DNA from 2 places in the Brevundimonas sp. GW821-FHT10A07 genome. Region 1 is predicted to be linked to the other one. Evidence: riboswitches for the same ligand, from Rfam matches in the RefSeq annotation. Region 1 holds a riboswitch; the other holds the start of a gene.
The links. A riboswitch is a leader RNA that binds a small molecule or an ion and turns the genes downstream of it on or off. The one in region 1 is predicted to bind cobalamin.
Positions count from the first base shown of each region.

Region 2: linked by a shared signal. The riboswitch ahead of metE (5-methyltetrahydropteroyltriglutamate--homocysteine S-methyltransferase) and the one ahead of AC07NC_RS01545 (TonB-dependent receptor plug domain-containing protein) in region 1 are both predicted to bind cobalamin.

Region 1 is NZ_JBWKNX010000002.1:11,232-26,436, forward strand. It holds gene AC07NC_RS01505 (diacylglycerol/lipid kinase family protein) at 1-445, shown strand, start outside; gene AC07NC_RS01510 (metallophosphoesterase family protein) at 445-1,296, shown strand; gene AC07NC_RS01515 (DUF1328 domain-containing protein) at 1,390-1,569, opposite strand; gene AC07NC_RS01520 (hypothetical protein) at 1,680-2,093, opposite strand; gene AC07NC_RS01525 (glycine zipper domain-containing protein) at 2,093-2,437, opposite strand; gene AC07NC_RS01530 (fumarylacetoacetate hydrolase family protein) at 2,575-3,228, shown strand; gene maiA (maleylacetoacetate isomerase) at 3,228-3,863, shown strand; gene AC07NC_RS01540 (aldo/keto reductase) at 3,948-4,868, shown strand; gene AC07NC_RS01545 (TonB-dependent receptor plug domain-containing protein) at 4,852-6,678, opposite strand; cobalamin riboswitch at 6,830-7,013, opposite strand; gene mutS (DNA mismatch repair protein MutS) at 7,088-9,790, shown strand; gene AC07NC_RS01555 (methyl-accepting chemotaxis protein) at 9,879-11,705, shown strand; gene lpdA (dihydrolipoyl dehydrogenase) at 11,794-13,200, opposite strand; gene AC07NC_RS01565 (PAS domain-containing sensor histidine kinase) at 13,324-15,205, opposite strand, start outside.
Region 2 is NZ_JBWKNX010000013.1:47,969-63,173, forward strand. It holds gene rplF (50S ribosomal protein L6) at 1-344, opposite strand, end outside; gene rpsH (30S ribosomal protein S8) at 346-744, opposite strand; gene rpsN (30S ribosomal protein S14) at 760-1,065, opposite strand; gene rplE (50S ribosomal protein L5) at 1,085-1,645, opposite strand; gene rplX (50S ribosomal protein L24) at 1,645-1,953, opposite strand; gene rplN (50S ribosomal protein L14) at 1,955-2,323, opposite strand; gene rpsQ (30S ribosomal protein S17) at 2,342-2,584, opposite strand; gene rpmC (50S ribosomal protein L29) at 2,595-2,792, opposite strand; gene rplP (50S ribosomal protein L16) at 2,792-3,232, opposite strand; gene rpsC (30S ribosomal protein S3) at 3,236-3,991, opposite strand; gene rplV (50S ribosomal protein L22) at 3,991-4,371, opposite strand; gene rpsS (30S ribosomal protein S19) at 4,375-4,653, opposite strand; gene rplB (50S ribosomal protein L2) at 4,656-5,492, opposite strand; gene AC07NC_RS12010 (50S ribosomal protein L23) at 5,497-5,799, opposite strand; gene rplD (50S ribosomal protein L4) at 5,799-6,437, opposite strand; gene rplC (50S ribosomal protein L3) at 6,437-7,186, opposite strand; gene rpsJ (30S ribosomal protein S10) at 7,208-7,513, opposite strand; gene AC07NC_RS12030 (acyl-CoA thioesterase) at 7,810-8,577, opposite strand; gene metE (5-methyltetrahydropteroyltriglutamate--homocysteine S-methyltransferase) at 8,574-10,931, opposite strand; cobalamin riboswitch at 11,039-11,241, opposite strand; gene AC07NC_RS12040 (porin) at 11,494-12,252, shown strand; gene AC07NC_RS12045 (GIN domain-containing protein) at 12,393-13,283, opposite strand; gene AC07NC_RS12050 (transcriptional regulator) at 13,368-14,282, opposite strand; gene AC07NC_RS12055 (GNAT family N-acetyltransferase) at 14,293-15,205, opposite strand, start outside.

The sequences.
Region 1 (15,205 bases):
GCCGGCGCGCGAGGCGATGCGGACCGGCAAGGTGAGACTGGCCTGGGCCTATGCGCGGCGGGCGTTGAAGCGGGCCTTCACCGGTCGGTTGAGGTTCAGTCTGGACGGCGGCCCCCGGCGTCGGGCCGAGGCCCTGGTGCTGATCAGCCCGATGATCTCCAAGGCCATGGAAGAGCCGGACGGGCTGGAAGCCGCGGCGATGGACCCGTCCGACGCCAGCCAGGCCTTCCGCCTGGCCGCCAACGCCCTGTTCAGCGACTGGCGCCATGATCCCGCCGTCTCGACTCGCCCGGCCAAGCGGATCGACGTCCGGGCGCGCTCCAAGATTCCCGCCGTGATAGACGGAGAGCCCGTCCTGTTGAAATCCGAGGCCACCGTGCGATTCATTCCCAAGGCGTTCCGCGCCCTTGCGCCCCGGCCCCCCGCGGCCGAGGACAGTCTCTGATGGGGCGTGTTCTCCAGTTTTCGGACGTTCATTTCGGATGCGAGCACAAGGGTGCGGTGGCGGCGGCGCTGGAATACGCCCACGCCACGCCCAATGATCTGGTTCTGATCACCGGCGACATCACCCAGAAGGGCTATCCGGTCGAGTTCCGGGCGGCGGGGGAATGGATGCGGGCAATGCCGGAGCCGCGCTTCGTCATCGTCGGCAATCACGACGTCCCCTACTGGAGCCCGGTCGCCCGCCTGTTCCATCCATGGCGCGCCTTCGAGACGGCGACGGGTTTTCCGGCTCACGACGGTCAGTTCTGCAACGACACGGTGATGGTGCGGGGCGTCGTCACGGCGCGCGGCTGGCAGGCGCGGCCCAACTGGTCCAAGGGGGTCATCGACCTGGACCAGACCCGGCGCGCGGCCGAGGCCCTGCGTCAGGCGCCCATTGGGGCGTTGCGCATCCTGGCCTGTCATCATCCCCTGGTCGAGATGATCGGCACGCCGATGACCGGCGACGTCAAGCGCGGCGACGAGGCGGCCCTGATCTTCGCCGAGGCCGGGGTGGATCTGATCATGACGGGCCATGTCCATGTGCCCTTCGCCTTGCCCATCGATCTGGCGGACCGCTGCTCCTACGCTGTCGGCTGTGGAACCCTGTCGCACCGCGAGCGGGGCTCGCCGCCGGGCTTCAATCAGGTGGACTGGGACGCCAGGACCATCACGGTCACGGCCCTGGCCTGGGACGGGCGGGACTACAGCCCGCATCAGGTCTGGCGGCTGCCGCGTCGTCAGGACACCCGCAAGGCCGCGACCGCGCCCAGCCCGAACAGGCCGGGCGAACTGGAGAAGGCGGCGGTCTGAGCCGTCGCGTCTCTATTCCCGGGCGACGCCGCCAATAGAAAAAGGGCCGGAACTCGCGTTCCGGCCCTTCTGCATTTCGCCGGAGCGGCAGCCCTATAATCGAGGGGCGCCGCGTCCGCGGAGTCCGCCGGCCACGAGGGCGATGACGAACAGGATGATGGCGATCACGGCGATGAATTTGGCGATCTCGAACGAGAAGTTCGCGATGCCGCCGAAGCCGAGAACGGCTGCGATCAAGGCCACGACCAGGAAGATAATTGCCCAGCGAATCATGGGTTTAGCTCTCCTGCGTTGATGTTTCCGACGGCGGCCTTGCAGCCGTTCGTCCCGTCGGAAGATCAACGGTCACGGACGCAGGGTGTTCCGTGGCCTTCGCAGAATCCTCAGCGCCGACGGCGCCTTTTGGCGTAGCCGCCCTGATCCATCTTCCGCTCGGCCACCATGCTGGCGACAATCGCGGCCAGGGCCGGATTGCGCAGCAACAGGAAGGCCGCGCCCAGTCCGCCGACCGCGCCGATGATCGGGCGTTCGCGAACGATATGGATCAGCTTGCCGATCAGACCGTCCGGCGCATCCTCCTCGTCCTCCTCGTCGTGACTTTTGCCCTTCAGGAAGACGAGTGCGACGACCAGGGCGACCAGGGCGAACAGGGCGAAGGTGATGGCCGAGGCGCCCAGGGGCGTCGTGACCAGGCTGATGGCGTGGAAGATGGCGACGCCGAGAAACACCACGGCCAGAAAGACGCTCGCGGCGGCCACGCTGGTCGCCACGATGCGTTTGACGATGCCCTTGAACATCAGCGGCGACGGCCGGCCAGAAGCAGGCCCAGAACCACGCCGACGCCGAGGGCGATGGCGGTCGACTGGACCGGACGTTCCTGCACCCGCTCGACGATATAGCGCTGGGCCTCGTCCAGGCGTTCGGCGGCGTCGTCGTAATATTCGCGGCCGCGCACCCGGGCGGTGTCGTAATAGCCGCGCGCCTGGTCGCGCACTTCCTCGCTCTTGGCCCGCAGCTTGGCCTCGGCCTCCTCGGCCTTTTCGCGCAGACGCTGGGTTTCTTCGCGGGCGCCGATCTTCAGATCCTCCTTGAGGGTCTTCAGGTCGGCCTTGATGTCTTCTCTAGCCTTGGTGGTGGCCATGGTGCGCGCTCCGGTTTCAAGCTTGGCAATAGAATAGGGGACCCCGTTTCGGAACGCTACACCCGGCGCGAGGTTCCCTTCGCCCACCCGTGATCCCCGGCCTCGTCAGGCGCGTTTCGCCGTTCTAGATTGGGGAAATGACCGACCTGCTGTTCGCCCCCCGCCCCGCCCCCACCCTGCCGATCACCGGCGACGCCCGGCGCTTCCCGGTTCGCCGCATCCTGTGCGTCGGCCAGAACTACGCCGCCCATGCGCGCGAAATGGGGTCGGACCCGGACAAGCAGTCCCCCTTCTTCTTCTCCAAGCCCGGCGACGCCCTGGTGTCGGACGGGGCCGACCCGGCCTATCCGTCGGCGACGGACAATCTGCATTTCGAGGCCGAACTGGTGGCGGCCATCGGCGAGGGCGGGCGGATCGTGGGCTGGGCGGTCGGCTGCGACCTGACCCGTCGCGATCTTCAGGCCGAGGCGAAGGCGGCCGGGCGGCCGTGGGATGCAGCCAAGGGGTTCGACCAGTCGGCCCCCTGCGGCGCCCTGACCCTGGGACCGCTTCCGGCCCCGGCGGGGGTGATCGCCCTGAGCGTAAACGGCGAGACGAAACAGTCCAGCACCCTGGACGACATGATCCTGAACCCCGATCAGATCGTCGAGGCGGCCGGGAAACTGTGGTCGCTCCAGGCGGGCGACCTGATCTTCACCGGCACCCCGTCGGGCGTCGGACCCCTGGCGCGCGGCGACGCGGTGGTCGTGACCATCGACGGCCTGGCGCCCCTGAGCTTCAAGATCGTCTGATGATCCTCCACGGCTATTGGCGCTCGGGCGCCAGCTACCGGGTCCGCATCGCCCTGGGCCTCAAGGGCCTGGCCTATGAGACGGCGACGCATGACCTGCGCAAGGGCGAGCAAAAGGCGGCCGATTATCTGGCCCTGAACCCCCAGGGCATGGTGCCGGCCCTGCAGGACGGGGATCAGGTCGTCACCCAGAGCCCGGCCATTCTGGAATGGCTGGAAGAGGTTCATCCCGAGCCGGCCCTGTTGCCGAAGGGATCGGCCGACCGGGCCCGTGTCCGGGCCATGGCCGCCCTGATCGGCTGCGACATTCATCCGCTGAACAATCTGCGCGTTCTCAGGTCGTTGCGCGAGGATTTCGGGGCGGACCAGGCCGCCGTGGACGCCTGGGCCGCGCGCTGGATCGCGCCGGGTTTCGACGCCCTGGAGATCCTGGTGGGCCGCCACGGCCAGGGGTGGAGTTTCGGCGACCGGCCGGGCCTAGTCGACTGCTATCTGATGCCGCAGCTCTATTCCGCGCGGCGGTTCAACATGGCGCTGGAAGCCTGGCCGGGGCTTCTGGCGGTGGAGGCGCGGGCGCTGGACCACCCCGCCTTCGGGGCGGCGCACCCGGATCGGCAGCCCGACGCCGACGCCTGATCCGCCATACCGACGATCTCCAGGTAAGACTCGCGTAACGTCTCGCTCAACCTCCTTTAAGCTTTGGAGGTGCAAGATGGGAATGTGACGCATTCCCCCGCCACCCCTTCGGCGCCTTCGCCCATAGATCGCCTGGCTCTCGCCGTGGTGACAGAGCCGGGACGCGCCCTGAATCCGTTCATGGCCGCGCCGTCGGGCGCGCGCGAGGACGCCATGCGCTTCCTGTTGCAGACGGGCGCGGACGCCGGCGTGAAAATGATCGCGACCAAACCGGGCGGCGACGGCGAACGGCTGCTGGGCCAGGCCTGGCCCTTCCCCTCGCCCTTCCGCGTGACGGTTCAAACCGTGGCCCTGAGCGAAGGCCTGGATCGGGTCGAGGCGCGGGCGCGCCGGTCGCTGGAACGCATGGGCCTGCCGCGCGGCGAGGCCCTGCTGGTCAATAACGCCGCCGACCTGGCCGGGGCCGAGGGCCGCGCCCTGTGGGACCGGCTGCAATCCCTGAAGACCCGCGGCCTGTTCCGCAGCATCGGCTTCTGCGCCACGGTCGAGGACGGCCCGGCCCTGCTGGCGCGCCGGCTGGAGGCCGACGTGGTTCAGATTTCCTGCAATCTGCTGGACCAGCGGGCCGCCGCCGAAGGCGTGCTGGACGAGATCAAGGCCGGCGGCGCCGAGGTGCACCTGGCCTCGGTCTTCGCCGGCGGGCTTCTGTTCGCGATCGGCGATGAATTGCCGACCCATCTGGCCAACTACGCCCAGGCCCTGTCGCGGACGCGCCGGCGTCTGGCCGAACGGCGCTGCGATCCGATGCAGGCGGCCCTGGCCTATGCGTTTTCGCTGAAGGCGGTGGACCGGGTGGTCGCCAGCGTGGCCTCGGCGGCCGAACTGCGCGCCATCCTGGCCGCCGCCCACGCGCCCGGCCCCGATCTGAGCTGGCCGGAACTGGCGCTCGAGGCGCCGGCGGCCTTCACCGCCGACGCCCGCGCGCGGATCAGTAGCGCAGCCTGACCCCGACATAGCCGGACCGCCCCGGCTCTCCGTAACCGAACACCTGCTGATAATGTTCGTCGGCCAGGTTCTCGATCCGGGCCGTCAGCGTGACCTTGTCCGTCAATTCGTAGGCGGCGTTCAGATTGGCCGTGACGAAGCCCTCGCGGGCCACGGTCGAGAAGCCGCCGGAATCGTCCTGGTCGCCTTCCGCCCGCACCGTCAGCGCGCCCGAGACCCGGTCGCCCGTCCAGCCCAGGGTCGCCGAACCGGCGTGCTCGGGCACGCGCAACAGGCGGGCGCCCGTCGTGCGGTCCTTGGCGTCGGTCCAGGCATAGGCCAGCGTCAGGTCGAAGCCGGCGCCCAACAGCGCACGGCCTTCCAGCTCGAACCCGTCCGAACGGGTCTTGGCCACATTGATGTAGCGACCGGCCGTATAGGTGATCTGGTCCTCGACGTTCAGGCGATACAGGGTCGCGCGACCGTCGAACCGACCATCGGCCGAGGTCCAGCCCAGGGCGATCTCGACGCTGTCGGCCGTTTCCGGCTTCAGTTCCGGCCAGGGCTGCGGCGCAAAGCAGAAGTCGCAGACCGCCTGGCTGACCGTCGGCGACTTGAAGCCCGTGCCATAGGCGCCCGACAGGATGAAGCCGCCGGCCAGATCATAGGCCGCCGAAACCCGACCCGTCGTCTTGGATCCGAAATCGTCGGTGTCGTCGTAACGCAGCCCCCCGGTCAGGTTCAGTGCGCCGACGTCATACTGGGCCACGCCGAACACCGAGGTGATCGACAGGTCGCGCGACAGGCCCGACGACAGGGCCGCCGACGCCTCGTTGCGTTCGACGCCGAACGCATAGTCGATATCCTGTGTCGCGCCATTGGCCTGCCAACGATAGGCTTGGCGGTCGCCGGTGAAGGTCGAGCCGAAGCCGTCGCTGACCGAGCTGCGATCCAGATCCGACGCCGAGACGCTGAACTGATGGTTCAGGCCGAACGCCTTGGCGGCCACCCGGCCAAACCCCGACCATTGCTCGCTTTCCTGCGTATCGTCGGTGTCGGCCAGCGCGTAGTTCGGCGCCGGGAAACCGTCCAGGTCGGCCTTTGACTTGTTCCAGCGCACCGAGCCGTCGACCTTGACCAGGTCCGAGAAGGCGTAGCGGCCCTTGGCGCCCAGGGTCGTGCTGCGGAAACCGTCGGCTTCGGGATTGCCGTCGGCCTCGTCTGCGGCGGAGATCCCGTCGGTGTCGAAGCGCGAAACATAGGCGCTGACGGCATAGGTCTCGTTGGCGACGCCGGCGGCCAGGCGGCCGCGCACGGTGTCGAAACTGCCGGCCTCGGCCTCGGCGCGCAGGCCCTCGATCTCCTTGGTGGTGAAGGCGATCACGCCGCCGATGGCGTCCGATCCCCACAGCGACGACTGCGGGCCGCTGAGCACTTCGATGCGCTCGATGTCGGCCAGCTCGAAGCTGGAGAAGTCATAGGCGCCGTTGGGCTCGGCCGCGTCGTTGACGGGCGCGCCGTCGACCAGGACCAGGGTCTTGCCGGGCGTCGCGCCACGCATGCGGACCTGAGCCACGCCGCCGAAGGCGCCGGAACGGGTCACCGACAGGCCGGGGACGTCCGACAGGATGTCGGCGGCGAAGATCGCGCCGCGCTGTTCGATGGTCTTGCCGTCGATGACGCGGGCGCCGGGCGTATCGGCGACGATGGCCGGGATGCGGGTGGCGGTGATGACGACGTCGTCCAGCTGGGTCGCCTCGTCAAAGGCGAAGGCGGGCGCGGCGAAGGCGGCGGACAGGGCCGCCGTGGAGAGAAGAATGGAGCGCTTCATTGAGCGAGAATCCCCGATGTCGGCTCCGCGAGTGCGCGCGAGGAACCGGTATGAGCGAGCCGATCCGCCGGGCCTGAAAGGTCCGGACGGCGCAAGATCGGGTCGCTGCGACGAGAATAGTCCCCGCGCCTCTGTCTGGTCCCGGACAGCGGACGAGCGACGTCAGGCGGCCAGATCTCCTGGCTTGCGGGTCATAAACCGCCGTCCTCGCCTTCCCAGTCACCCAGTGGCGCCGGGGTCGAGACCCCGGACGGACGACGCTCTCGCCGCCTACAGTTGCGGGCACAGCCACGGTGTCTCACCGTGTTCCCTTAACCGCCTGACACGGCCTATCGCAGGGGTGACAAGCCTGTGCAAGAGCCGTTAACGGGCTTGAGCGGTCGGCTGCGATCCGTCACCCTGACGGCACATGAACGCGCCCGCTTTTCCCTCCCCCGAACATTCGCCTGAAGTCGCCGCCTCGCTGGAAGGGGCGACGCCCTTCATGGCGCAGTATCTGACGGCCAAGGCCGGACAGCCGGACGCCATACTCTTCTTCCGCATGGGGGATTTCTACGAGCTGTTCTTCAAGGACGCCGAGGTGGCGGCCGCCGCCCTGGGCATCACCCTGACCAAGCGGGGCAAGCACCAGGGCGAGGACATCCCCATGGCCGGGGTGCCGGTCCATGCGATGGAAGGCTATCTGGCCCGGCTGATCCGCCTGGGCCACAAGGTCGCCATCTGCGAACAGCTGGAAGATCCCGCCGAGGCCAAGAAGCGCGGCGGCAAGGCCGTGGTCCATCGCGGCGTGGTGCGGGTGGTGACGCCGGGCACCCTGACCGAGGACAGTCTGCTGGATGCGCGGGGCGCCAATCGTCTGGCGGCCGTGGCGGTGCGCAAGGGGCGGGCGGCGGTGGCGGTGGTGGAGCTGTCGTCCGGCGCCGTGGACAGCGTCGCCTGTGCGCTGGAGGACCTGGGCGCGGCCCTGGCCGCCTTCCGGCCGTCCGAGGTTCTGGTCACGGACCGGATCTATTCGGACCCGGCGACGCGGGACGCCCTGGACGGGTCCGGCGGCGTGGTCCAGGCCCTGGCCAGCGCCATCGCCGAGCCCCAGGCGGCCCAGGCGCGGGTCGAGCGGCTGTACGGGGTGGCGGCCCTGGACGGGTTCGGCGCCTTCGAGGAGGCCGAGATATCGGCTCTGGGGCTGATCGCCGCCTATCTGGAGACGACCCAGGCGGGCAAGGTCCCGGCCCTGGCGCCGCCGCGTCGGCTGGGCGAGAGCGGCTTCCTGGCCATCGATCCGGCGACGCGGACCAGTCTGGAGATCGACCGGACCCAGAGGGGCGAGCGCGAAGGCTCGCTGCTGGCCTGTATCGACCGCACGGTCACCTCGGGCGGGGCCCGGGCCCTGGCGGAACGGATCGCCCGGCCGCTGCGCGATCCGCTGGCGATCAACGAACAGCTCGACGCGGTCGAATGGCTGCTGGAGCGGCGCGATCTGCGCCGCAACCTGCGCGAGGGGCTGAAGGCCTCCTCGGACATCGCCCGCGCGGTCGGGCGGCTGGCCTTGGGACGCGGCGGTCCGCGCGATCTGGCGGCGGTGCGTGTCGGCCTGACCATAGCGGAGGGGGTGGCCGGCCTGTTCATCGGCCAGGTGGATCCGATCACCGGTCAGCCGCGCCGCATCGCCCTGGCCCTGGATCGTCTCAGCCTGTCGCCCGAGGTGTCGCGGCTGAAGGCCGATCTGATCGACGGCCTGGTGGACGAGCCGTCCCACCTGGCGCGCGACGGCGGTTTCGTGCGCCCCGACTATCGCCCCGAACTGGACGCGGCCCGCACCCTGCGCGACGACAGCCGCCGGGTGGTGGCCGATCTGGAGGCGCGGGCCGTGGCGGAGTCGGGGGTGGCCTTCAAGGTCAAGCACAACGCCGTCCTGGGCTATTTCCTCGAGACCTCGGCCAAGGCGGCGGAAGGCCTGCTGCGGGCCGGGCCGGACAGCCCCTTCATCCATCGCCAGACCCTGGCCAGCCAGGTGCGGTTCACCACGGTCGAACTGTCGGAGCTGGACGCCAAGATCAGCCAGGCCGGCCACCGCGCCCTGGCCATCGAGGCCGAGACCTTCGAGACCTGGCGGCGCGAGGTCGCCGGTCTGGCCCAACCGCTGCAGGCGGTCGCCGAGGCCCTGGCCGAACTGGACGCCCACGCGGCCCTGGCGGAATGGGCGCAGGAGGTCGGGGCGACCCGGCCGGTAGTGGACGACAGCCTGGCCTTCTCCGTCGAGGCCGGGCGGCATCCGGTGGTCGAGGCGGCGGTCAAGGCGGCCGGCGATCCCTATACGCCCAACAATGCGCGGCTGGACGGCTCCGGGGCGGATTGCGCCCGCCTGGCCATCGTCACCGGGCCGAACATGGCCGGTAAATCCACCTTCCTGCGCCAGAACGCGCTGCTGGTGATCCTGGCCCAGGCCGGGGCCTTCGTGCCCGCCCGGTCGATGCGCCTGGGCGTGGTGGACCGGCTGTTCAGCCGCGTCGGGGCCGGCGACGACCTGGCGCGGGGGCGGTCCACCTTCATGATGGAGATGGTCGAGACCGCCGCCATCCTGACCCAGGCCACGCCGCGCAGTTTCGTCGTGCTGGACGAGATCGGGCGCGGCACGGCGACCTATGACGGCCTGGCCATCGCCTGGGCCACGGCCGAGGCCCTGCACGAGACCAATAGGGCGCGCACCCTGTTCGCCACCCACTATCACGAGCTGGCCCAGCTGGAGACGCGGCTGGACCATGTCTGCAACCTGTCCATGGTGGCCAAGGAGTGGAACGGCGATCTCGTCTTCCTGCACGAGGCGGCGCCGGGGGCGGCGGACCGGTCCTATGGGGTGCAGGTGGCCAAACTGGCGGGCGTGCCGGGCGCCGTGGTCGCCCGCGCGAGATCCGTGCTCGAACGGCTGGAAGGGGAGAAGGCGGCGACCGCCCGTCTGGACGACCTGCCGCTGTTCGCCCTGGCGGAACCGGCGCCGGTCCTTGCGCCCTCGCCGGTCGAGACGGCGCTCGGGGCCGTGGACCCCGACGCCCTGACCCCGCGCGAGGCGCTGGAGGCCCTCTACAGGCTCAAGGGAATGCTCACATCGAGATGAGATAGAGTATGCCGTCGGGGAAGGTTCTTAACCTTGCTCATGTCAGGGATGCTTGACTGAAGACCCGAAGCCTCCACTGGATACGGCGATGAAACCCAGCGCGCTTTCCCTTTCGGCCAAGATCGCCCTCATGGTGATCGGCGCCCTGGCCGCCCTGACCGCGATCCTGCTGGCGGTGGCCGTGGTGCTGCTGACCCGGGATGCAGAGGCCAGCGCCGCCGAACGCCAGGAGGCCAATATGCGCGTCGCCTGGGACGTGCTGGCCGACTACGGCGACGGGTTTTCGGCGCGGGACGGCCGACTGTATGTCGGCTCCACGCCGATGAACGACTTCGTCGAACCGGTCGATCGGATCAAGGCCCTGGTGGGGGGCACGGCGACGGTCTTCATGGACGACCTGCGGGTCACGACCAATGTGGTCAAGGACGACGGTTCGCGCGCTGTCGGCACCAAACTCAAGCCCGGCCCCGTCTATGACGCGGTGCTGAAGTCCGGCAAACCCTATCGTGGTCAGGCCGACATCCTGGGCAAGCCCTATTTCGTCGCCTACGACCCGATCAAGAACGCCACCGGCCAGACCATCGGCGTGCTGTATGTCGGCATTCCCAAGGCCGACTTCATGGCCTCGGTGAACCATATGATGGCCGGCCTGCTGATCTGCGGCGTCGTCGTCACCTTGCTGGTGGTGGGCGGCTGTCTGGTCGCCTCGCGCCGCATGTTCTCGCCGCTGCAGGCCCTGTGCGAGCGGATGGAGGCCCTGCGTCAGGGCCGCACCGACTTCGACGCCCCCTGGGTCTCGCGCGGTGACGACATCGGTCAGATCGCGCGCGCCGTCATCGCCTTCCGCGACGCCGCCGTGCGCCAGAAGGCGACCGAGACCGAGGCCGAGGCGATGCGCGAAACCGCCCGCGCCACCCACGCCGCCAGCGAGGCCGAGCGCGAACGCCTGGCCGAGGAAGACGCCGTCGTGGTCGGGGCCCTGGGCCAGGGTCTGGCGGCCCTGGCGCGCGGTGACCTGAACCACCGCATCACCGCCAGCTTCGCCGAGCGCAGCCGCAAGCTGAAGGACGACTACAACACCGCCGCCGACACCCTGGCCGCCACCATGGCCGATATCGTCGATCTGGTCGGGGCGATGCGCGCCGGAACCGCCGAGGTGTCGACGGCCACCGACGACCTGTCGCGCCGCACCGAACGCCAGGCCGCCGCCCTGGAACAGACCGCCGCCGCCCTGGATCAGATCACCGTCACTGTCCGCAAGACGGCCGAGGGCGCCCGGTCCGCCGCCGAGATCACCGCCCAGGCGCGCGGCGGGGCCGGAACGCGCGAGCGGATCATCGCCGACACCACCGCCGCCATGGGCGAGATCGAGGCGACCTCGGGCCGGATCGGCGAGATCATCGGCGTCATCGACGAGATCGCCTTCCAGACCAATCTTCTGGCCCTGAATGCGGGCGTCGAGGCGGCGCGGGCCGGCGAGGCCGGCCGCGGCTTTGCGGTCGTGGCGTCGGAAGTGCGCGCCCTGGCCCAGCGTTCCGCCGACGCCGCGCGCGAGATCAAGGGCCTGATCGCCGCCTCGGGCGCCAGTGTGGGCGAAGGCGCCCGGCTGGTGTCCCAGACCGGCGGCGCACTGACCGCCCTGATCAACCAGGTGGCCGAGATCAACCAGCTGGCGGGCGAAATCGCCGCCTCGGCCCAGGAACAGGCCGTGGGTCTGGCCGAGATCAATGTCGCCGTGAACCAGATGGACCAGACGACCCAGCAGAACGCCGCCATGGTCGAACAGACCACCGCCGCCAACCAGGCGCTGAGCCAGGAGGCGGAAAAACTGGCCGAGCTGGTGTCGCGCTTCCGCATCAGCGAGCCGGGTGTGGACAGCCAGTCTCAGGACGCCCGGACCGTCTGGGCCGCCTGAGCCCAAGCCGGACAAGATCAAAAAAGGCCCGCCCGGCGACTGCCGAGCGGGCCTTTTTCATGTCAGACGTCCGTCGGGGCGCGGCGGATCAGGCCTGCATCATCCAGCCTTCGACGTCCATGGCCGCCTGGCGGACGGCTTCCGAACGGGTCGGGTGGGCGTGGCAGGTGCGGGCGATGTCTTCCGAGGCGCCGCCGAAGCTCATGGTGATGGCGGCCTCGTGGATCATCTCGCCGGCCTGCGGACCCATGATGTGGACGCCCAGAACCTTGTCGGTGGCGGCGTCGGCCAGAACCTTCACGAAGCCGTCGGTCTCGTGGTTGATCTTGGCGCGGCTGTTGGCGGTGAAGGGGAATTTGCCCTTCTTGTAGGCGACGCCGGCGGCCTTCAGCTGGTCCTCGGTCTGGCCGACCCAGGCCACTTCGGGGAAGGTGTAGACCACGCTGGGCACCAGGGCGTAGTCGACGTGGCCGTATTTGCCGGCGATGGTGTCGATCACGGCGACCGCGTCTTCTTCCGCCTTGTGCGCCAGCATCGGGCCGTGGGTCACGTCGCCGATCACCCAGACGCCATCCGCCACCTTGAAGTGGTCATGGTCGATGAAGCCGCGCTTGTCCGGGGTGACGCCGACGCTCTCCAGACCCAGGCCCTCGGTGTAGGGGCGGCGGCCGATGGCGACCAGGACGACGTCGCCCTTGAGGGTTTCGGCCGCGCCGCCGGCCGACGGTTCGACCGTCAGTTCGACCCCGTCCTTGACCGGCTTGGCGCCCGTGACCTTGGCGCCCAGTTTGAAGACCATGCCCTGTTTGGTCAGGGTGCGCTGGAAGGCGGTGGCGACCTCGGTGTCCATGCCGGGGGTGATCCGGTCCAGGAATTCGACCACCGTCACCTCGGCGCCCAGGCGGCGCCAGACCGAACCCAGCTCCAGGCCGATGATGCCGGCGCCGATGACGATCAGCTTCTTCGGCACGGCCGGCAGCGACAGGGCGCCGGTGGAATCGATCACCTTGCCGTCTTCGAAGGCGACGCCCGGCAGGGGGGTGGGCTCCGAGCCGGTGGCGATGACGATGTTCCTGGCCTCAAGCGTCTGGACCGAACCGTCGGCGGCGGTCACCTCGACCTTGCCTTTGGCGACGATCTTGCCGCGGCCCTTGATCCAGTCGGCCTTGTTCTTCTTGAACAGGAACTCGATCCCCTTGGTCAGGGCGGTGACGCTGTCGTCCTTGGCCTTGTGCATCTGGCCCAGGTTCAGCTTGGGCTGGACCTCGATGCCGATCTTGGCGAATTCGCTGTTGGCGGCGTCGAACATTTCCGAGGCGTGGAGCAGGGCCTTGGACGGCATGCAGCCGACGTTCAGGCAGGTGCCCCCCAGGGTGGCGCGCATCTCGACACAGGCGACCTTCAGGCCCAACTGGCCGGCGCGGATCGCGGCGTTATAGCCGCCGGGCCCTCCGCCGATGATGACGACGTCGTAGGGAACGGGGGCTTCGGCCATGATATCCTCTGGTCTTCTGGCGCGTGGGGGCAGGCGGGCGGACACTAGCGCCGACCCCGCAGGGGTCAACCGCCGGGCGACATATGGGACGCCGGAATCGACCTTTGCAGGGGGAGGAAGCCGTCAGGAGGCGATTTCAGGCGCCGGTTCGTCCGTCTGGCCCGTATTTTCGCTCGCGTCCGCGTCCTGCTGCTCCGCGCGGGGCAGGGTGACGGAGACCTCCGCCCCTTCGCCCGGCGTGCTGTCGATCGCCAGGGCGCCCGAGGACTGGCGCGCAAAGGCGAAGGCCTGCGACAGGCCCAGGCCGGCCGCGTCCGGCCGGGTGGTGAAGAAGGGCTCGGCCGCGCGGCGCAGGGTGTCGGCGTCCATGCCGGGGCCGGAATCGCGCACGCTCAGTCTCAGGCTGTCGTCGGCCATCACCGCCAGCCGCACCGCGACCGACCCGACGCCGTTCGACGCCTCGACCGCGTTTCGCGTCAGGGCCAGCACCGCCGCCTCGAAGGCCGCCGGATCGATCCGGGCGAAGGCCGGTTGGGCCGGGGTTTCGATCATCAGGTCGATCGACGGCCCCGACAGCAGACGCAGCTTGGTCTCCAGGCCCGCCAGGAAGATCCCGACGTCCAGCCGCTGAAGATTGGTGCGGTCCTCGTCCTGCGAGAAGGCGCTGAGGCGGCGGGTCAGGCGTTCGCCGCGCTGACCGGCGGCCAGGGCCGCCTGGCCCAGGCGGCGGATGCGCTCGGGCTCGTCGGCATGGCGCAGCATCATGTCCAGGGCCGAGGTCATGACCCCCAGAAGGGCGTTGAAATCATGGGTCACGCCGCCGGCCAGACGGCCGACATTGGCCATGCGCCGTTCGGCCTCCAGCTCGGCGCGAACCGCCTGTTCGGCGCGCGCGGCCTCGGCGACCGTGTCCAGCAGGGCCTGATTATGGGCGGCCAGGATTTCGCTCTCGCGGCGCGCGAAGTCCGCCTGCGCCGTTTGAAGGGCCTCGGCGACGGGATCGCGCGGATCGTCCTGGCCGGCGTCGTCTTCCGGCGCATCGGAAAGAGGGGCCGGTTCTGCGGTTTCAGAGCCGGTCTCCGTCGGGGCGATGTCGGCCAAGGGGACACCGGCCAGCAGGACGGCGTCCGGACGATCCGTCTCGTCGGCCAGGGGCGTCAGGGTCCAGCGGATCCCCGCGCCGTCCGCGTCCACCGTCTCGATCGGCGCAGCCTCGCCGTCATCGGCGTTCAGGGCGGCGCGCAAGGCCTGGCGGCCCTCGGTGCGACGGTCCAGCGGCAGGAACAGGTCGGCGAAGTCGGAACCCGTCACCCCCTCGCCGCGCCCCAGCATGATCAGGGCGGTGCGGTTGGCCTGGCGGATGCGGCCGTCGGCGTCGACCACCACCAGGGCGCCGGAGGCGGCGTCGAACACCCGGTCGGCCAGGCTGGGCCGGGCGGCGGGCGGCGGCGGGGGCGGCGCCGGTTCGATGGCGGGGGTGGTCAGGACGTCGGTCTCGACGATGGCGGCGATGGAGCCGGTGATCTGGCCCCGTTCGTTCTCGATCGGCATGGCCGTGACCGAAACCAGCATCTTCTTGCGGGTCGCGGCGTTCATCATCAGATGCTGGAAGCCCCGCACCGTCTGGCCGCGCAGGGCCCGGGCGCTGGGCAGCAGGTCGGCGGGGATCGGCTTGCCGTCCGGGAAGGTAATGCCCCAGGTCGCGGAATGGAAACGCAGGCCCAGCAGTTCGGCGTCGCGACGGCCCAGCAGCTGATGGGCGGCGCGGTTGGCGAAGACGAACTTGCCCGTGCTGTCGGTCTCGACCATGGCCACGGGCACGGCGTTCATCGTCTCGAACAGGCGTCTGTCGGAGGATTCGGCCACCTTCTGGACGATGTCGAGCTGGTCGCTTGCGCTGGCGTGGCGGGCGCCGTGGGTCACGGCGAACCAGAGGGCGACGGCCGCGAGGGCGTAGCCGACGACGGCCGTGATGCCGAAGATCAGCGTCCAGTTGACCTCGCCT
Region 2 (15,205 bases), on a different contig from region 1:
ATGTCGACTTCGTGCGAGAAGCCGAGCTGCAGCGACAGGGCGTTGCCCTTCATCGCGGCGCGGTAACCGACGCCGACCAGCTCAAGCGACTTCTCGAAGCCGGTGGTGACGCCGACGACCATGTTGTCGACCAGCGTGCGCGACAGGCCCCACATCGCGCGACCGCGTTGCGTGTCCGACCGCAGGCCCAGCGACAGTTCGTCGCCTTCCCGGGTGACTTCGATTTCCTCGGCGACGGTCCAGGAGCTCTCGCCCTTGGGGCCCTTCACGGAGACGGTCTGACCGTCGAGCGTGACAGTCACGCCCTTCGGCACAGCGATGGTTTTCTTGCCAATACGGGACATATCAGTAGACCCTGCAGAGGACTTCGCCGCCGACGTTGGCGTCGCGGGCAGAAGCGTCGGACATGACGCCCTTCGAAGTCGAGAGGATCGAGATGCCGAGGCCGTTCTTGACGGGCTTCAGATCGCCGATCGCCGAATAGACGCGGCGGCCCGGCTTGGACACGCGCGCGATCTCGGCGATGACGGGCTGACCGTCGAAGTACTTCAGCTCGATCTCGAACTGCGGAAACTCACCCGGGTTCTGAACCAGGTTGTAGCCGCGGATGTAGCCTTCGTCCTGCAGCACGTCGAGGACGCGCTGACGCAGACGGGAAGCGGGGGTCAGCACCTTGGAACGCTTGCGGGTCGCCGCGTTCTTGATGCGAGCGATCATGTCGCTCAGGGGATCGTTGATCATCATGTCTGTTCGCTCCCCTTACCAGCTGGACTTGGTCAGGCCAGGGATCTGGCCCTGGTTGCCGAGTTCGCGCAGCGCAATCCGGCTCATCTTGAGCTTGCGATAGAACGCACGCGGACGACCGGTCACTTCGCAACGGTTGCGAATACGGGTCGGCGCGGAGTTGCGCGGCAGTTCAGCCAGCTTCAGGCGCGCGTCGAAACGCTCCTCAAGCGGCAGGTTTTCGTCGTTGGCGGTCGCCTTCAGGGCGGCCCGCTTCGCGGCATACTTCGCAACCAGGGCCTTGACGGCTTCGTTGCGGTTTACGGCGCTCTTCTTAGCCATTGTTCTCTTCCCTTCCCGCTCAGTTCTTCACGAACGGGAACTTGAACTCGGTGAGGAGAGCCTTGGCTTCCTCATCGGTCTTGGCCGTGGTGCAGACGATGATGTCCATGCCCCACATCTGGTCGATCTGGTCGTAGTTGATTTCCGGGAACACGATGTGTTCCTTCAGACCGGTGGCGTAGTTGCCGCGACCGTCAAACGACGTGCCCTTCAGACCACGGAAATCCTTCACGCGCGGCAGCGCGATCGTGATGAACCGGTCCAGGAACTCGTACATCTGGTCGCCGCGCAGGGTGACCTTGCCGCCGATGACCATGCCCTCGCGCAGCTTGAAGCCGGCGATGGAGTTACGGGCCTTGGTGGCGACGGCCTTCTGACCGGCGATGGCCGTCAGATCCTTGAGGGCGGCGTTCGCCTTCTTGGAGTCCGCGACGGCTTCGCCGATGCCCATGTTCAGGACGATCTTGTCCAGCTTGGGCACCTGCATTTCGTTCGTGTAGCCGAACTTTTCCTTCAGCACCTGGCGGATGCGCGCCTGGTACTCGCCCTTGAGGCGCGGGGTGTACTTCTCGGTAGCCATCAGATGACGTCTCCCGTCGTCTTGGCGATGCGGACCTTGGTGTCCCCATCGATCTTGAAGCCGACGCGGGTCGCCTTGCCGTTGGCGTCGGCGATCGCGACGTTCGACAGGTGAAGCGAGGCTTCCTTGTTCTTGATGCCGCCCTGCGGGTCAGCCTGGCTCGGGCGCGTGTGGCGCTGAACCATGTTGACGCCTTCAACCAGGACGCGGTTTTCGGTGGGCAGGACCTTCAGCACGTTGCCCGTGCGGCCCTTGTCCTTGCCGGTGAGGACGACGACGCGGTCGCCCTTTTTGATCTTGGCGGCCATGTTACAGGACCTCCGGAGCCAGCGAGATGATCTTCATGTGGTTCTTGGCGCGCAGTTCGCGGGGAACCGGGCCGAAGATCCGCGTGCCGACAGGCTCGTTCTGCTTGTTGACGATGACGGCGGCCGACTTGTCAAAACGGATGACCGAGCCGTCCTTGCGTTGGATGTCCTTGGCGGTGCGCACGACGATGGCGCGAACAACGTCGCCCTTCTTCACGCGGCCACGCGGGATGGCTTCCTTCACGGAGGCGACGATTGTGTCGCCGATCGAGGCGTAGCGGCGCTTGGAGCCGCCCAACACCTTGATGCACATGACCCGGCGGGCGCCCGAATTATCGGCCACTTCCAGGTTAGTTTGCATCTGGATCATAAGATCAGATCCTTCTGATTACGAGGCGGAGGCGTTGGAAAGGACTTCCCAGCGCTTCAACTTGGACTTCGGGGCGCACTCGACGATGCGAGCGATGTCGCCGACTTTGAGCGCGTTGGCTTCGTCGTGGGCGTGATACTTCTTCGAAAGACGAACGATCTTCTTCAGAACAGGGTGAAGCAGCGTGCGCTCCACCTTCACGACGACGGTCTTTTCGCCCTTGTCGGACACGACCACGCCTTCGAGAATTCGCTTGGGCATATTCGTTTCCTTACGAGGCCGCACGCTTCTCGCGCAGAAGCGTCGAGATGCGGGCGATGTCTTTGCGCACTTCACCCACGCGGTGGGTTTTTTCCATTTGGCCGGTGGCCGCCTGGAAACGCAGGTTGAACTGTTCCTTCTTGAGCTTCAGCAGCTCGTCGGACAGTTGGTCGGTCGTTTGCGACCGCAGATCGGCGATCTTGGTCATTAGGCGGCTACCTCGACATGGGCGACGCCGGCGTCGATACGGGTCACGACCTTGGTGCGGACCGGCAGCTTGGCGGCGCCGAGACGGAGCGCTTCACGGGCCACTTCGTCCGTCACGCCGTCGATTTCAAACAGGATGCGGCCGGGGTGGCAACGCGCGGCCCAGTGGTCCACGGCGCCCTTGCCCTTACCCATCCGGACTTCGGCCGGCTTGCCCGTGACGGGCAGGTCGGGGAAGACGCGGATCCAGACGCGGCCCTGGCGCTTCATCTGGCGGGTGATCGCGCGGCGAGCCGCTTCGATCTGACGCGCAGTGATGCGTTCCGGCTCCAGCGTCTTCAGGCCGTACGACCCGAAGTTCAGCGAGAAGCCGCCCTTGGCCGAGCCGTGGATGCGGCCCTTGAAGGCCTTGCGGTACTTGGTCTTCTTCGGTTGCAACATGACTTAGTTCTCACGTCCCCGGTCGCGACGCGGACCGCGGTCGCCACGGGGGCCGCCGCGTTCGCGGCCTTCGTTCGAGGACGGACCCGACGCTTCCTGGGCCCAACGCTTGTCCTGGGCCATCGGATCGTGCTCGAGCACTTCACCCTTAAACACCCAGACCTTCACGCCGATGATGCCGTAGGTCGTCTTGGCTTCGTAGAAACCGTAGTCGATGTCGGCGCGCAGGGTGTGAAGCGGCACGCGACCTTCGCGATACCATTCCATCCGCGCGATTTCCGCACCGCCCAGACGACCCGAGACGTTCATCCGGATGCCCTTGGCGCCCAGACGCATGGCCGACTGCATCGAGCGCTTCATGGCGCGGCGGAAGGCCACGCGACGCTCGAGCTGCTGGGCGATGTTCTCGGCGATCAGCTGCGCATCGGTTTCCGGCTTGCGGACTTCGATGATGTTCAGGTGAACTTCACCTTCGGTCTGGGCCGAGATGTCCTTGCGGAGCTTCTCGATGTCAGCGCCCTTCTTGCCGATCACGACGCCCGGACGGGCGGCGTAGATGGTGATGCGGCACTTCTTGTGCGGGCGCTCGATGATGATGCGCGACACGCCGGCGGCGGCCAGACGTTCCCGCAGCCACTCACGCAGCTTCAGGTCCTGGTGCAGCAGGCGGGAATAGTCGGCGCCGGCGGCGAACCAACGGCTGTCCCACGTACGGTTCACGCCGAGGCGCAGACCGATCGGATTGATTTTCTGACCCATCAGGCGGCCTCGCCGGCTTCACGGACCACGATGGTGATCTCGCTGAACGGTTTCAGGATGCGCGACGAACGGCCACGAGCACGGCTCGCGAAACGCTTCATCACCAGGTTCTTGCCCACGAAGGCCTCGGCGACGACCAGGTTGTCGATGTCGAGGTTGTGGTTGTTCTCAGCGTTCGAGATCGCCGAATACAGGACCTTGCGGACGTCGGTCGCGATACGCTTACGGCTGAATTCCAGCTCGTTCAGCGCCTTCTGAACCGGCATGCCGCGGATCGATGCGGCGACCAGGTTCAGCTTTTGCGGGCTGATGCGCACGTTGACCAGCTTGGCGCGGGCCTCGGTCGGGGCGACCCGACGAATGTTCTTGGTCTGGGCCATCAGTTACTTCCTTTTGGCCTTCTTGTCCGCCGCGTGACCCGGGAAGTTCCGGGTCGGGGCGAACTCGCCGAGCTTCATGCCGACCATCTCTTCCGAGACCGACACGGGCACATGCTTCTGACCGTTATGGACGCCGAACGTCAGACCGACGAACTGCGGCAGGATGGTGGAGCGGCGCGACCAGGTCTTGATCACGTCCTTGCGGCCCGACGTTTGAACGGCGTCGGCCTTCTTGAGCAGATACCCGTCGACAAACGGGCCTTTCCAGGAGGAGCGGGCCATTCTTAGCGAGCCTTCTTAACGTGGCGGGTACGGATGATGTACTTGTCCGTAGCCTTGTTCTTGCGGGTACGGGTGCCCTTGGTGTCCTTACCCCACGGCGTGACGGGGGTGCGACCACCAGAGGTCCGGCCTTCACCACCACCGTGCGGGTGGTCGATCGGGTTCATGGCGACGCCGCGGACGTGCGGGCGGAAGCCCATGTGACGCTTGCGACCGGCCTTGCCCAGGTTCTGGTTCATGTGGTCGGGGTTCGAAACCGCGCCCACAGTGGCGATGCAGCCGTCCAGGACCATGCGCAGTTCGCCCGAGCCGAGACGGATCTGGGCGTAGCCCTGATCGCGACCCACCAGCTGGGCGTAGGCGCCGGCCGAGCGAGCCAGCTGAGCGCCCTTGCCCGGCTTCATCTCGATGTTGTGGATGATCGTACCCACCGGCATCGAACGAAGCGGCATGGCGTTGCCCGGCTTCACGTCGGTCTTTTCGCCCGCGATCACCGTGTCGCCGGCCTTAAGGCGTTGCGGCGCGATGATGTAGGTCTTCTCGCCGTCTTCGTAGGTCACGAGGGCGATGAAGGCCGTGCGGTTCGGATCGTATTCCAGACGCTCGACCGTGCCGACCATGTCCCACTTGCGACGCTTGAAGTCGATCTTGCGGTACAGGGTCTTGGCGCCGCCGCCGCGGAAGCGGACCGCGATGCGACCGCCCTGCCCGCGTCCGCCCGACTTGGTCAGGCCTTCGGTCAGCGACTTTTCCGGACGGCCCTTGTGGAGCTCCGAACGGTCGACCAGCACGAGGGCGCGACGGCCCGGCGAGGTCGGATTGTAATGTTTCAAGGCCATCTGATCAGAGCCCCGTGGTGACGTCGATCGACTGGCCGTCGGCCAGGGTCACGATCGCTTTTTTGATGTCCACGCGACGACCCAGGATACCCCGGAAGCGCTTGGTCTTGCCCTTTTGAACCAGGGTGTTGACCTTCAGGACGTTGACTTTGAACAGGCTTTCGACCGCAGCGGCGATCTCGTCCTTGGTCGCCGTGTCGGCGACGCGGAAGACGACCTTGTTCTGCTCGGACAGGATCGTGGCCTTTTCGGTGATCACCGGAGCCAGGATGGTGTCGTAGTGCTTGGCGGTAGGTTGAGCGGCCATTACGCGGCTTCCTTATCGCTGAAGCGGGCTTCGATCGCCTCGATAGCGGCCTTGGTCAGCACCAGCTTGTCAGCCCGCAGGATGTCATAGACGTTCAGGCCGGCGTTCGGCAGCACGTCGATGTGCGGGATGTTGCGTGCGGCCAGGCCGAAGTTCGTGTCGACTTCCGGACCCGCGATGATGAGAGCCTTGGTCCAGCCCAGCTTGCCGAGCGTCTCGCGCAGCGAGGCGGTCTTGGCTTCCTTGACCGAGACGGTGTCGACGACGATCAGGTCGCCCGACTTCGCCTTGGAGGACAGGGCGTGACGCAGAGCAAGCGCGCGGATCTTCTTCGGCAGCGAGAAGCCGTGGTCGCGAACGACCGGACCAAAGGCGCGCGAACCGCCGACGAACTGCGGTGCACGGCGCGAACCGTGACGAGCGCCGCCGGTGCCCTTTTGCTTGTACATCTTCTTGCCCGTACGAGAGTTCTCGTTGCGGGTTTGAACCTTGTGCGTGCCGGCGCGGCGCTTGGCCAGTTGCCAGTTGACGGTGCGGGCCAGGATGTCGCCGCGGATGTCGGAGATGCCGAAGACGGCGTCCGACAGTTCCACGTCGCCAGCGGCCTTGCCGTCGAGTTGGATGACAGAGAGTTTCATTACGCTTCACCGCCTTCGGTCGCTTCGACGGGGGCTTCTTCAGCCGGGGTCGAGGCGGGTTGAGCAGCAGACTTGCTCGACTTCAGCGCACCGGGGAACGGAGCGTCAGCCGGACGAGCCTTCTTGATGGCGTCACGAACCTTGACGTAGCCGCCGTCATGACCGGGGACAGCGCCCTTGATCAGGATCAGGCCACGCTCGGCGTCCACGCGGACGACGGTCAGGTTCTGGGTGGTGACGGTTTCGGCCCCGTAGTGACCGGCCATCTTCTTGCCAGGGAAGGTCCGACCCGGGTCCTGACGGTTACCCGTCGAACCGTGCGAACGGTGCGACAGCGAAACACCGTGCGTGGCGCGCAGGCCGCCGAAGTTCCAGCGCTTCATGGCGCCGGCGAAACCCTTACCGATGGTCTCGCCCTGGATATCGACCTTCTGACCCACAACGAAGTGTTCGGCCGAAAGTTCGGCGCCCACGTCCAGCAGACCGTCCGCATCGACGCGGAACTCGGTGACATAGGCTTTCGGTTCGACTTCCGCCTTGGCGAAGGTCTCGCGTTGAGCCTTGTTGGTGTTCTTGGCCTTCTTCGTGCCAGCGCCCAGCTGGAGAGCGACGTAGCCGTCACGCTCCTGGGTACGTTGGCCGACGACCTGGCAGCCGTCGAGCTGAAGCACAGTGACCGGTACGTGCGCGCCGTCATCGGCGAACACGCGGGTCATGCCCAGCTTCTTGGCGATCACGCCCGTGCGCATCGGATCCCGCCTCTTTCTACTTTAAATCTTGATCTCGACGTCCACACCGGCGGACAGGTCGAGCTTCATGAGCGCGTCCACGGTCTGCGGGGTGGGGTCGACGATGTCGAGCACGCGTTTGTGCGTGCGGATTTCAAACTGCTCACGCGACTTCTTATCGACGTGCGGAGAGCGGTTCACGGTGAACTTCTCGATCAGGGTCGGCAGCGGAATTGGACCGCGAACGGTCGCGCCGGTGCGCTTGGCTGTATTGACGATCTCGCGCGTCGAGAAATCGAGGACGCGGTGATCAAAGGCCTTGAGCCTGATGCGGATGCTTTGATCCATATCGGTGCTTACTTCCAATGCGGTCGGAGGACCGCGTCCCTGTGAACCATTTCAAAGACCGAAGGCCTTCGGGCATAGAGCCCTCAGGGAACGCAAATCCGCAAAAACGATCGGCCCACGCAGTCGCCTGCGAAGGCCGCTAAAGTCCTGGGTCACTGCAAAGAACAGGGTCTCAGGTCGTTCCTGCGAACCGCGTCTGCATCCGGGGATGCACAGCCGGTCCAACAAGAGTGGGGCTTATGCCTACCGATTCCATTTTCGTCAAGCGGCGAAACCGTGGCGGCGACAGGATTCCGTCAGGCCGGTTCCAGCGTCGCCGCAGGCTTCGAAATCGGCGCAGATCGCCCCGCCTCATCGACCGCCACCATGACGAATTCGGCCACGGCCGACCGCCGTCGTTCGCCGGTCAACAGCGCCTCCGCCCACAGCTCCACCTCTATGGCGACGGAGGAGCGGCCGACCCGCGTGACGCGCGACGCCAGTTCGATCATGTCTCCTTCTCTTATAGGCGACGAGAAGTCGATGCGGTTCGACGCCGCCATGACCATGACGCCCCTGGCCCGTCGCGTGGCGCAGATGAAGGCGGCCTTGCCCATCAGCTTCAGTGCGTCGCCGCCGTAGAGGGTGCCATAGTGGTTGGTCCAGGTCGGGAAGACCATCTCCGCCGTCCGCAGCCAGCCGTCCCCCCGCTCCGCCCGCTTGTCCGGAACCGGCGGCAGGTCGCCCTGCCCCGCTTCGCGGGGCGCCACCATGTTGAACACGCCGCGCGTACACAGGCGGCGCTCGCCGCTGACCGGCGCCTCGGCCCACAGTTCGACCTCGACCCCCATGGAGGTTCGGCCCACGCGCGCCACCCGGCCCGTCGCCTCGACCATTTCACCGATCCGGGCGGGTGCGGCGAAGTCGATCCGCTCGCAGCCCGCCGTGACCGTGTGCCGCCGCGCATGACGCGCGGCGGCCAGGAAGGCGACCTTGTCCAGGTGCGCCAGACCGACGCCCCCGAACAATGTGCCGTGGTGGTTGGCGTCGCCGGGGAACACCATGTCTATAAGCGTGACGCTCATCCCCCTACGGCCTCCAGGCGCGCGGCCTTCGCGGCCGAGACCATATTGGTCAGCGCCGCCTCGGTCTCGGCCCAACCGCGGGTCTTCAGGCCGCAGTCCGGGTTCACCCACAGCCGGTCCGCCGGCAGCTTGCCCGCCGCCGCCGTCAGCAGGGCCGCCATCTCGTCCACAGACGGCACGCGCGGCGAGTGGATGTCATAGACGCCCGGGCCGATCTCGGCCGGATAGCGATAGTCGGAGAAGGCGTCGAGCAGCTCCATCCTGGACCGCGAGGTCTCGATGGAGATGACGTCGGCGTCCATGGCCCCGATGGACTGGATGATGTCGTTGAACTCGGAATAGCACATGTGGGTGTGGATCTGGGTCTCGTCCCGCACGCCCGATGCGGTGATGCGGAAACACTCGACCGCCCAGTCCAGATAGGCGGCCCAGTCGGCGCGGCGCAGCGGCAGGCCCTCGCGCAGGGCCGCCTCGTCGATCTGGATCACGACGGCGCCGGCGGTTTCCAGATCGATCACCTCGTCACGGATGGCGAAGGCGATCTGGCGGCAGGTCTCGCTGCGCGGCTGGTCGTCGCGCACGAAGGACCAGTTCAGGATCGTCACCGGGCCGGTCAGCATCCCCTTCATCGGCCGATCGGTCAGGCCCTGGGCGTAACGCCACCATTCCACCGTCATCGGCCTGGGCCGCGACACGTCGCCATAGATGATCGGCGGCCGCACGCAGCGCGAACCATAGGACTGGACCCAGGCGGCCTTGGTGAAGACGAAGCCGGACAGCTGTTCCCCGAAATACTGGACCATGTCGTTCCGTTCGAACTCGCCGTGGACCAGCACGTCCAGACCCAGGTCTTCCTGCCATTTCACCGTCCGCGCGGTCTCCTCGCGCAGGAAGGCGGCGTAGGCGGCGTCGTCGATGACGCCCTTGCCGTGATCGGCGCGCGCCTTTCGAACCTCGGCCGTCTGGGGGAAGGAGCCGATGGTGGTGGTCGGATAGGCGGGCAGGTTCAGCCGCCGCCGCTGCACCGTGCGCCGGATTTCGAAGCTGGAGGTGCGGGTCGACAGGGCGGGGTCGGCGTCGGCGGCGCGCGCCTGGACCTTCGGATCATTGATGCGCGGCGAGGTGCGGCGCGAGGCGACGGCGGCGGTCGAGGCGTCCAGTTCGGCCTTCACCGCATCGCGGCCATGGTTCAGGGCGCGGGCCAGGATCGCCAGTTCGGCCACTTTCTGCACGGCGAAGGCCAGCCAGTTCCTGATCTCCGGCTCCAGGGCCGTCTCACGCTCCAGATCGATGGGGGTGTGGAGCAGCGAGCAGGACGGCGCCAGCACCACCTGGCGACCCGAGGCGACCAGGGGCTCGACCCGGTCCAATACGGCGTTCAGATCGGCCTTCCACACATTGCGGCCGTCGATGACGCCCAGCGACAACACCTGATCGGGACGCATGTCCGAAGCGACCGGGGCCAGTTGCTCCGGGGCGCGGATCAGGTCGAGATGCAGGCCATGCACCGGCAGCTTCAACGCCGTATGCAGATTGTCGCCCAGCGCGCCGAAATAGGGGGTCAGCATCAGCTTGATCGGCGGCGTCACATCGGCCAGCACGCGATAGGCGTGATCATAGGCGGCCTTGGCCTCGTCGCTCAGGTCCGTGACCAGGCAGGGTTCGTCCATCTGCACCCAGGTCGCGCCCGCGCGCGCCAGCGACCGCAACACCTCGGCATAGACCGGCAGCAGGCGAGGCAGCAGGCTGAGGACGTCGAAGTCGGCCCCGCGCGTCTTGCCCAGCAGCAGATAGCTGACCGGCCCCAGCAGCACCGGCCGGGTGTCGATCCCCTGCCCCCTGGCTTCCAGGTACTCGTCCAGCGCCTTGGTCGAGCCCAGCCGGAAGACCAGATCCGCCGTGAACTCAGGCGCGAGATAATGGTAGTTGGTGTCGAACCATTTGGTCATCTCCATCGCCGGCGCGCCCTCACCGCCGCCGTGGACATGACCGTGTTCGCAGACCGGACTGTCGCCGCCGCGAGACCCCGGCGCCCCAGACCCTCGAGCCATGGCGAAATAGGTCGCCAGATCGACCCGATCCCCGCTCCAGCCATAGGCGGCGGGCACGGCCCCGACCATGGCGGTCAGGTCCAGCACCTGATCATAAAGAGAGAAGTCGTTCGACGGCACGATGTCGGCGCCCAGATCGCGCTGGCGGGCCCAGGTGAGGGCGCGCAGCTCGGCGGCGGTGGACAGCAGGGCGTCCCCGTCGATCCTGCCGGCCCAATAGGCCTCGAGCGCGGTCTTCAGCTCGCGTTTGGGGCCGATGCGGGGAAAGCCGAGGGTGGCGACCTGGACAGTGTGGCGGGTCATGACGTTCGAAACCTGTATTATGGCCAGGCTTCGGACAGGGTCGCGCGGACGCCGACGCGAACAAGGGTCCGGCGGCGCGCATGCGGCCTGACCGGACACCCCGCCGGAGGACGTTATCTGTCGGGGCAGGTCTCCTGGCTCACGGGTCGACGCCTCGGATCCGGCCTTCCCGGCGCGAACGCCAGTGACACGAGATGGACCCTCGACTCGCCGCTTACAGTTGCGGGGGCAGCGCCGGTTTCACACCGGCTTCCCTCTTAGCTCCACGCGCCCCGAAGACCGCGTGCAGACCACGACCCGGGCACATGACCGCAATGAAGCGCAGCCGTCAATACATATAAGGATATCCTTATATGATTATATGATTTCGGCCCGTTAACTCCTTGCCGCAGGAAACGCGCTCGAGTGACACATTTTGACCACAAGGCGTGGCAGATGAGACACATGTCAGTTTCAAGACACTTATGTAACGACGGTTTATTGCTCAGCTTCTCGCGCCGGCTGGTAGCAGCCGCCCTCCCCGGGCCTCCACCCGGGCACAGACTGCTAAGGACAAAAGAAAATGAAGACGATCCTCCTCGCCTCGGCCGCCGCCGCCGCCACCCTGTTCGCCGCCCCGGCCTTCGCCCAGAACGCCATCGGTTCGGTCGGCGTGACCTACTCCAACCCGTCGGTCGAAGTCGCCGGCGATGACGTCGACGCCGACGTCTGGACCGTGGACGGCACCGTCGCCCTGCCGGCCGCCGACTGGACCGTGACCCTGAACGGCGCCGTCGACTACACCAAGGCCTTCGGTGAAGAAGACGTCACCGGCGTCGCCGCCGCTCACCTGACCAAGATGTGGACCTCGGACGTCCGCGCCGGCGCCTTCGTCGCCGCCAACGACATCGGTTCGGGCAACGATCCCGTCTGGACCGTCGGCGCCGAAGCCCAGAAGTACCTGTCCAACGCGACCCTGACCGGCCTGGTCGCCTACACCACGTCTGACGACAGCGACGCCGACATCTGGACCGTCGGCGGCGACGCCGCCTTCTACGTCATGCCGAACCTGCGCCTGAACGCCGGCGTCAGCTACAACAACGTGGACGTGGCCGGCGGCGACGTGGACGCCTGGACCTATGGCGTGGGCGCCGAGTACGAAATCGAGAACACCCCGTTCTCGGTCGGCGCCGCCTACACCCGCGCCGACGTCGACTCGATCGACGTCGACACCTGGTCGCTGGGCCTGCGCTACAGCTTCGGCGGCGGTCTGCAAGCGCGTGACCGCGCCGGCGCCGGCCTGAACGTCTCGTCGATCACGAGCGTCCTGGGCGGCCTGTAAGCAACGGCCTCCCTCACGGTGTGAGAAGAGCCCCGGCGGAGCGATCCGCCGGGGCTTTTTTCATGTCCGGATCGACGCACGAAAAAGGCCCCCAGGGTTCCACGACCGGGGGCCTTTCCTCTCGCGGCGAGATACGGGTCTTAACGCCCGATATGAAGCGTCCCGGATCCGACGACGGTGCGGGACACTGAGCCTGTGGCGGCGGCGACGCGGACGTTCCCCGAGCCGGCGATGGCGACGCTGAGGTCGCGGGTCGTTCCGCCGTAGCGGACGTCCCCGGACCCGCCGATGGCGACCGACAGCTTGTCCATCCGACCCTGGCGGACGTTCACCCCGCCCGAGCCGCCGATGGAGATGTCGCCCTGACCATTGGCGCTGGCGACCTCCACATTGCCCGAGCCGCCGACGGCGACCTTGAGGTCGCCGGTGCCGCCGGCCGAAACCGAGCCTGAACCGCCGACGCTGGCGTCCAGCGCCCGCGACGTCCCGGCGCGGATCGCCCCCGAACCGCCGACGCCCAGCTCAAGGTCGCCGTCCACATTGGCGATGGTCCAGCCGCCGCAGCCGCCGCTGTCCAGTTCGACCGAGCGCGCGCCGCGTCCCACGGCGCCGAACACGGCGCCGCCGGCGCTGACATCCACGTTCCGCGGCGTGCGCAGGATGATCAGGGGCGCGTCCTCCAGCCGGATGCGGCCCAGATCGCGCACCTCGACCGTCGCGCCCTGGCCGGGCTGGGCTGCGTCTGCGCGGCCCGAGTTGCAGTTGCGTATGCCGTCGCCACGACCCCAGAGGCCATTGCGGCGGAGCCCGCCGTCGATCTCCACGTCACGGCCGTTGCGCCGCACCTGTACGGCCGGCAGCCGTGACCGGCCCTGCGTCACCTCGACGGCGATGTCCTGGCGGTCCTCGACGATGACGACCACGCGCGCCACGGCGTTGCGGATCTCGACTTCGCCGGCCGATGCGGGCGCGGCGGCGGCCAACCCCGTCAGGGCGGCGACGGCGGCGGCGGCGATCAGAGCGGTTTTCATGGAGGCGTTCCCTTTCCCGGATATGAGGAAAAGGTGCGCGCTGGCGACCCGCGAGTCATTTTAACTCGAGGTCATGAACTCGAATTAACGGGTGGCGTTCAAGGCGCCCGCGCCGTCCGCAGCCCCGACCTCGGGCTGGAAGTCGCGCTCGAAGGTCGCGATCCGGCTCTTCATCGCCCCGGCCCGCTTCAAAGCGAGCGACGCGACCCAGCGCGCCGCCAACTCCGGCGCCGCCATGCCGTCGGTGAGGCGCGGCTCGCCGCCCCGGCTGCGGATCACGGCGTTAGTGAACAGCGCGCCGTTTCTGAACCGCGACGGCCAGGTCTGGAAATCCATCGACAGGCTGACGCAGAACCGGTCCAGGTTCTCCACACGATGCGGCGCATACAAGGGCCAGGTCAGGGCGCGGCCGGGCTCCAGATCCATGATCTGGGCGTCTTTCTCGAACGCCAGATCATAGGGCAGTTCCTCCGTCGTCTGGCGCGCGACGACCTGTTCCATGCTGCGCTCGGGCAGATGCCGCTCGTCGCCCGGATAGACGAACAGCCGCTTGCGCCCGCGCAGGTGGAACAGAACTACCCCCGCCGCATCGAAATGATAGGGCACCCGCGCCTTGGGCGAGGACAGGATCAGCTGACCGGCGTTCCGCACCGCCCGCAGGCCTGGATAGCTCGCCTGGATCGCGGCGAAATCCTTCATCGCCGCCGCCCACAATTCGGGCCAGGCCGTCTCGACCCCGCGCAGATTGACCCAGAGCCGGCCCTGTTTGATCGCCTCCAGGAGATCCTCGCCCGACAGCCGCCCCCGCGCGCCGGTGCGCAGGCTGACCTGGCCCGCGTCGTCGTAATCGTACAGATTGATGTCGAACAGTTCGGCCGGATAGCGGTCCAGCACGGCGGCCAGGGCCGCATCCTCGGCGAAGCCCTGTTCGACCAGGCTGTGCGGATGGGTCTTGGCCTCGGCGATGGGGCCGGGATAGCGGGTGCGGCGGCCGCTCATGATCCTATCCTCAGACATGGGCGACGCGCGTGGGCGTCTTCCTGCGGGCGGCGGCCTTGCTGACGGCGGATCGAACCGCGACGGCCGCGCCGCGCAGCCGCCCGACGGGCGAGGCCTCGCAGGCCTCGATGGTGGACCAGCGACGGCGCAGCGACGCCCGCAGCGCCTCGCCCCGGCCGCCCGCCTTGTCCAGCACGCCTACCGCTGCGTCGCCCAGCGCCTGGGTCAGGCCGGGCCGCATCACCACCGCCTCGCGCACCGTCTGCCGGGCGTTGACGAAATACTTCTTGTAGCTCTCGCCCTCGAACCCGAAGTCGAAGACCCGGAAACCCTCGGCCGAAGCCAGCCGCATCGTGTCCATGCTCAGCAATATCCCCGGCGAGCAACGCGCCAGGCTGGGTTCATAGACCGGGAACCAGAAATGATAATGCCGACCAGCGTGTAGCGAGAACTCGATCGCCACCAGCTTGTCCCCCGCATGCATGGCCGCCATCGAGGCCCCGAAGTCCGGCCGGGGGTCCGCCATCAGGGCGTGGAGCAGGTCGCGCGTCCAGCCACAGGCGAAAATGTCGTGCAGGCCCGAGCGGCGATACTGGGCCGCCTTCAGATCGATCAACTGGTCCAGCAGGGCGGGGGCGCGCAGGCCGCGTTCGACCCGAACGGGGCCCAGCTCGGCCTCCAGGCTGCGGCGGGCCCGTTCCTTGTCCTTGAAATATTTGCCGAAGGTCACGCGACGCTCGGCGTACCAGGCGTCGAAGCCGGCGTCCGGCATGGCGACCTGAACGGTCTCACGCGCCTGGCCGGTCTCGGCCGCGCCGATCCAGCCGGGGACGTTCAACCGGCGTGCATGAAGCAGGTGCGCCACCTGTTCCAGCGTGATGGTCTCGCCCTCGGCGGCGATCACGCCATGATAGTCGTTCATC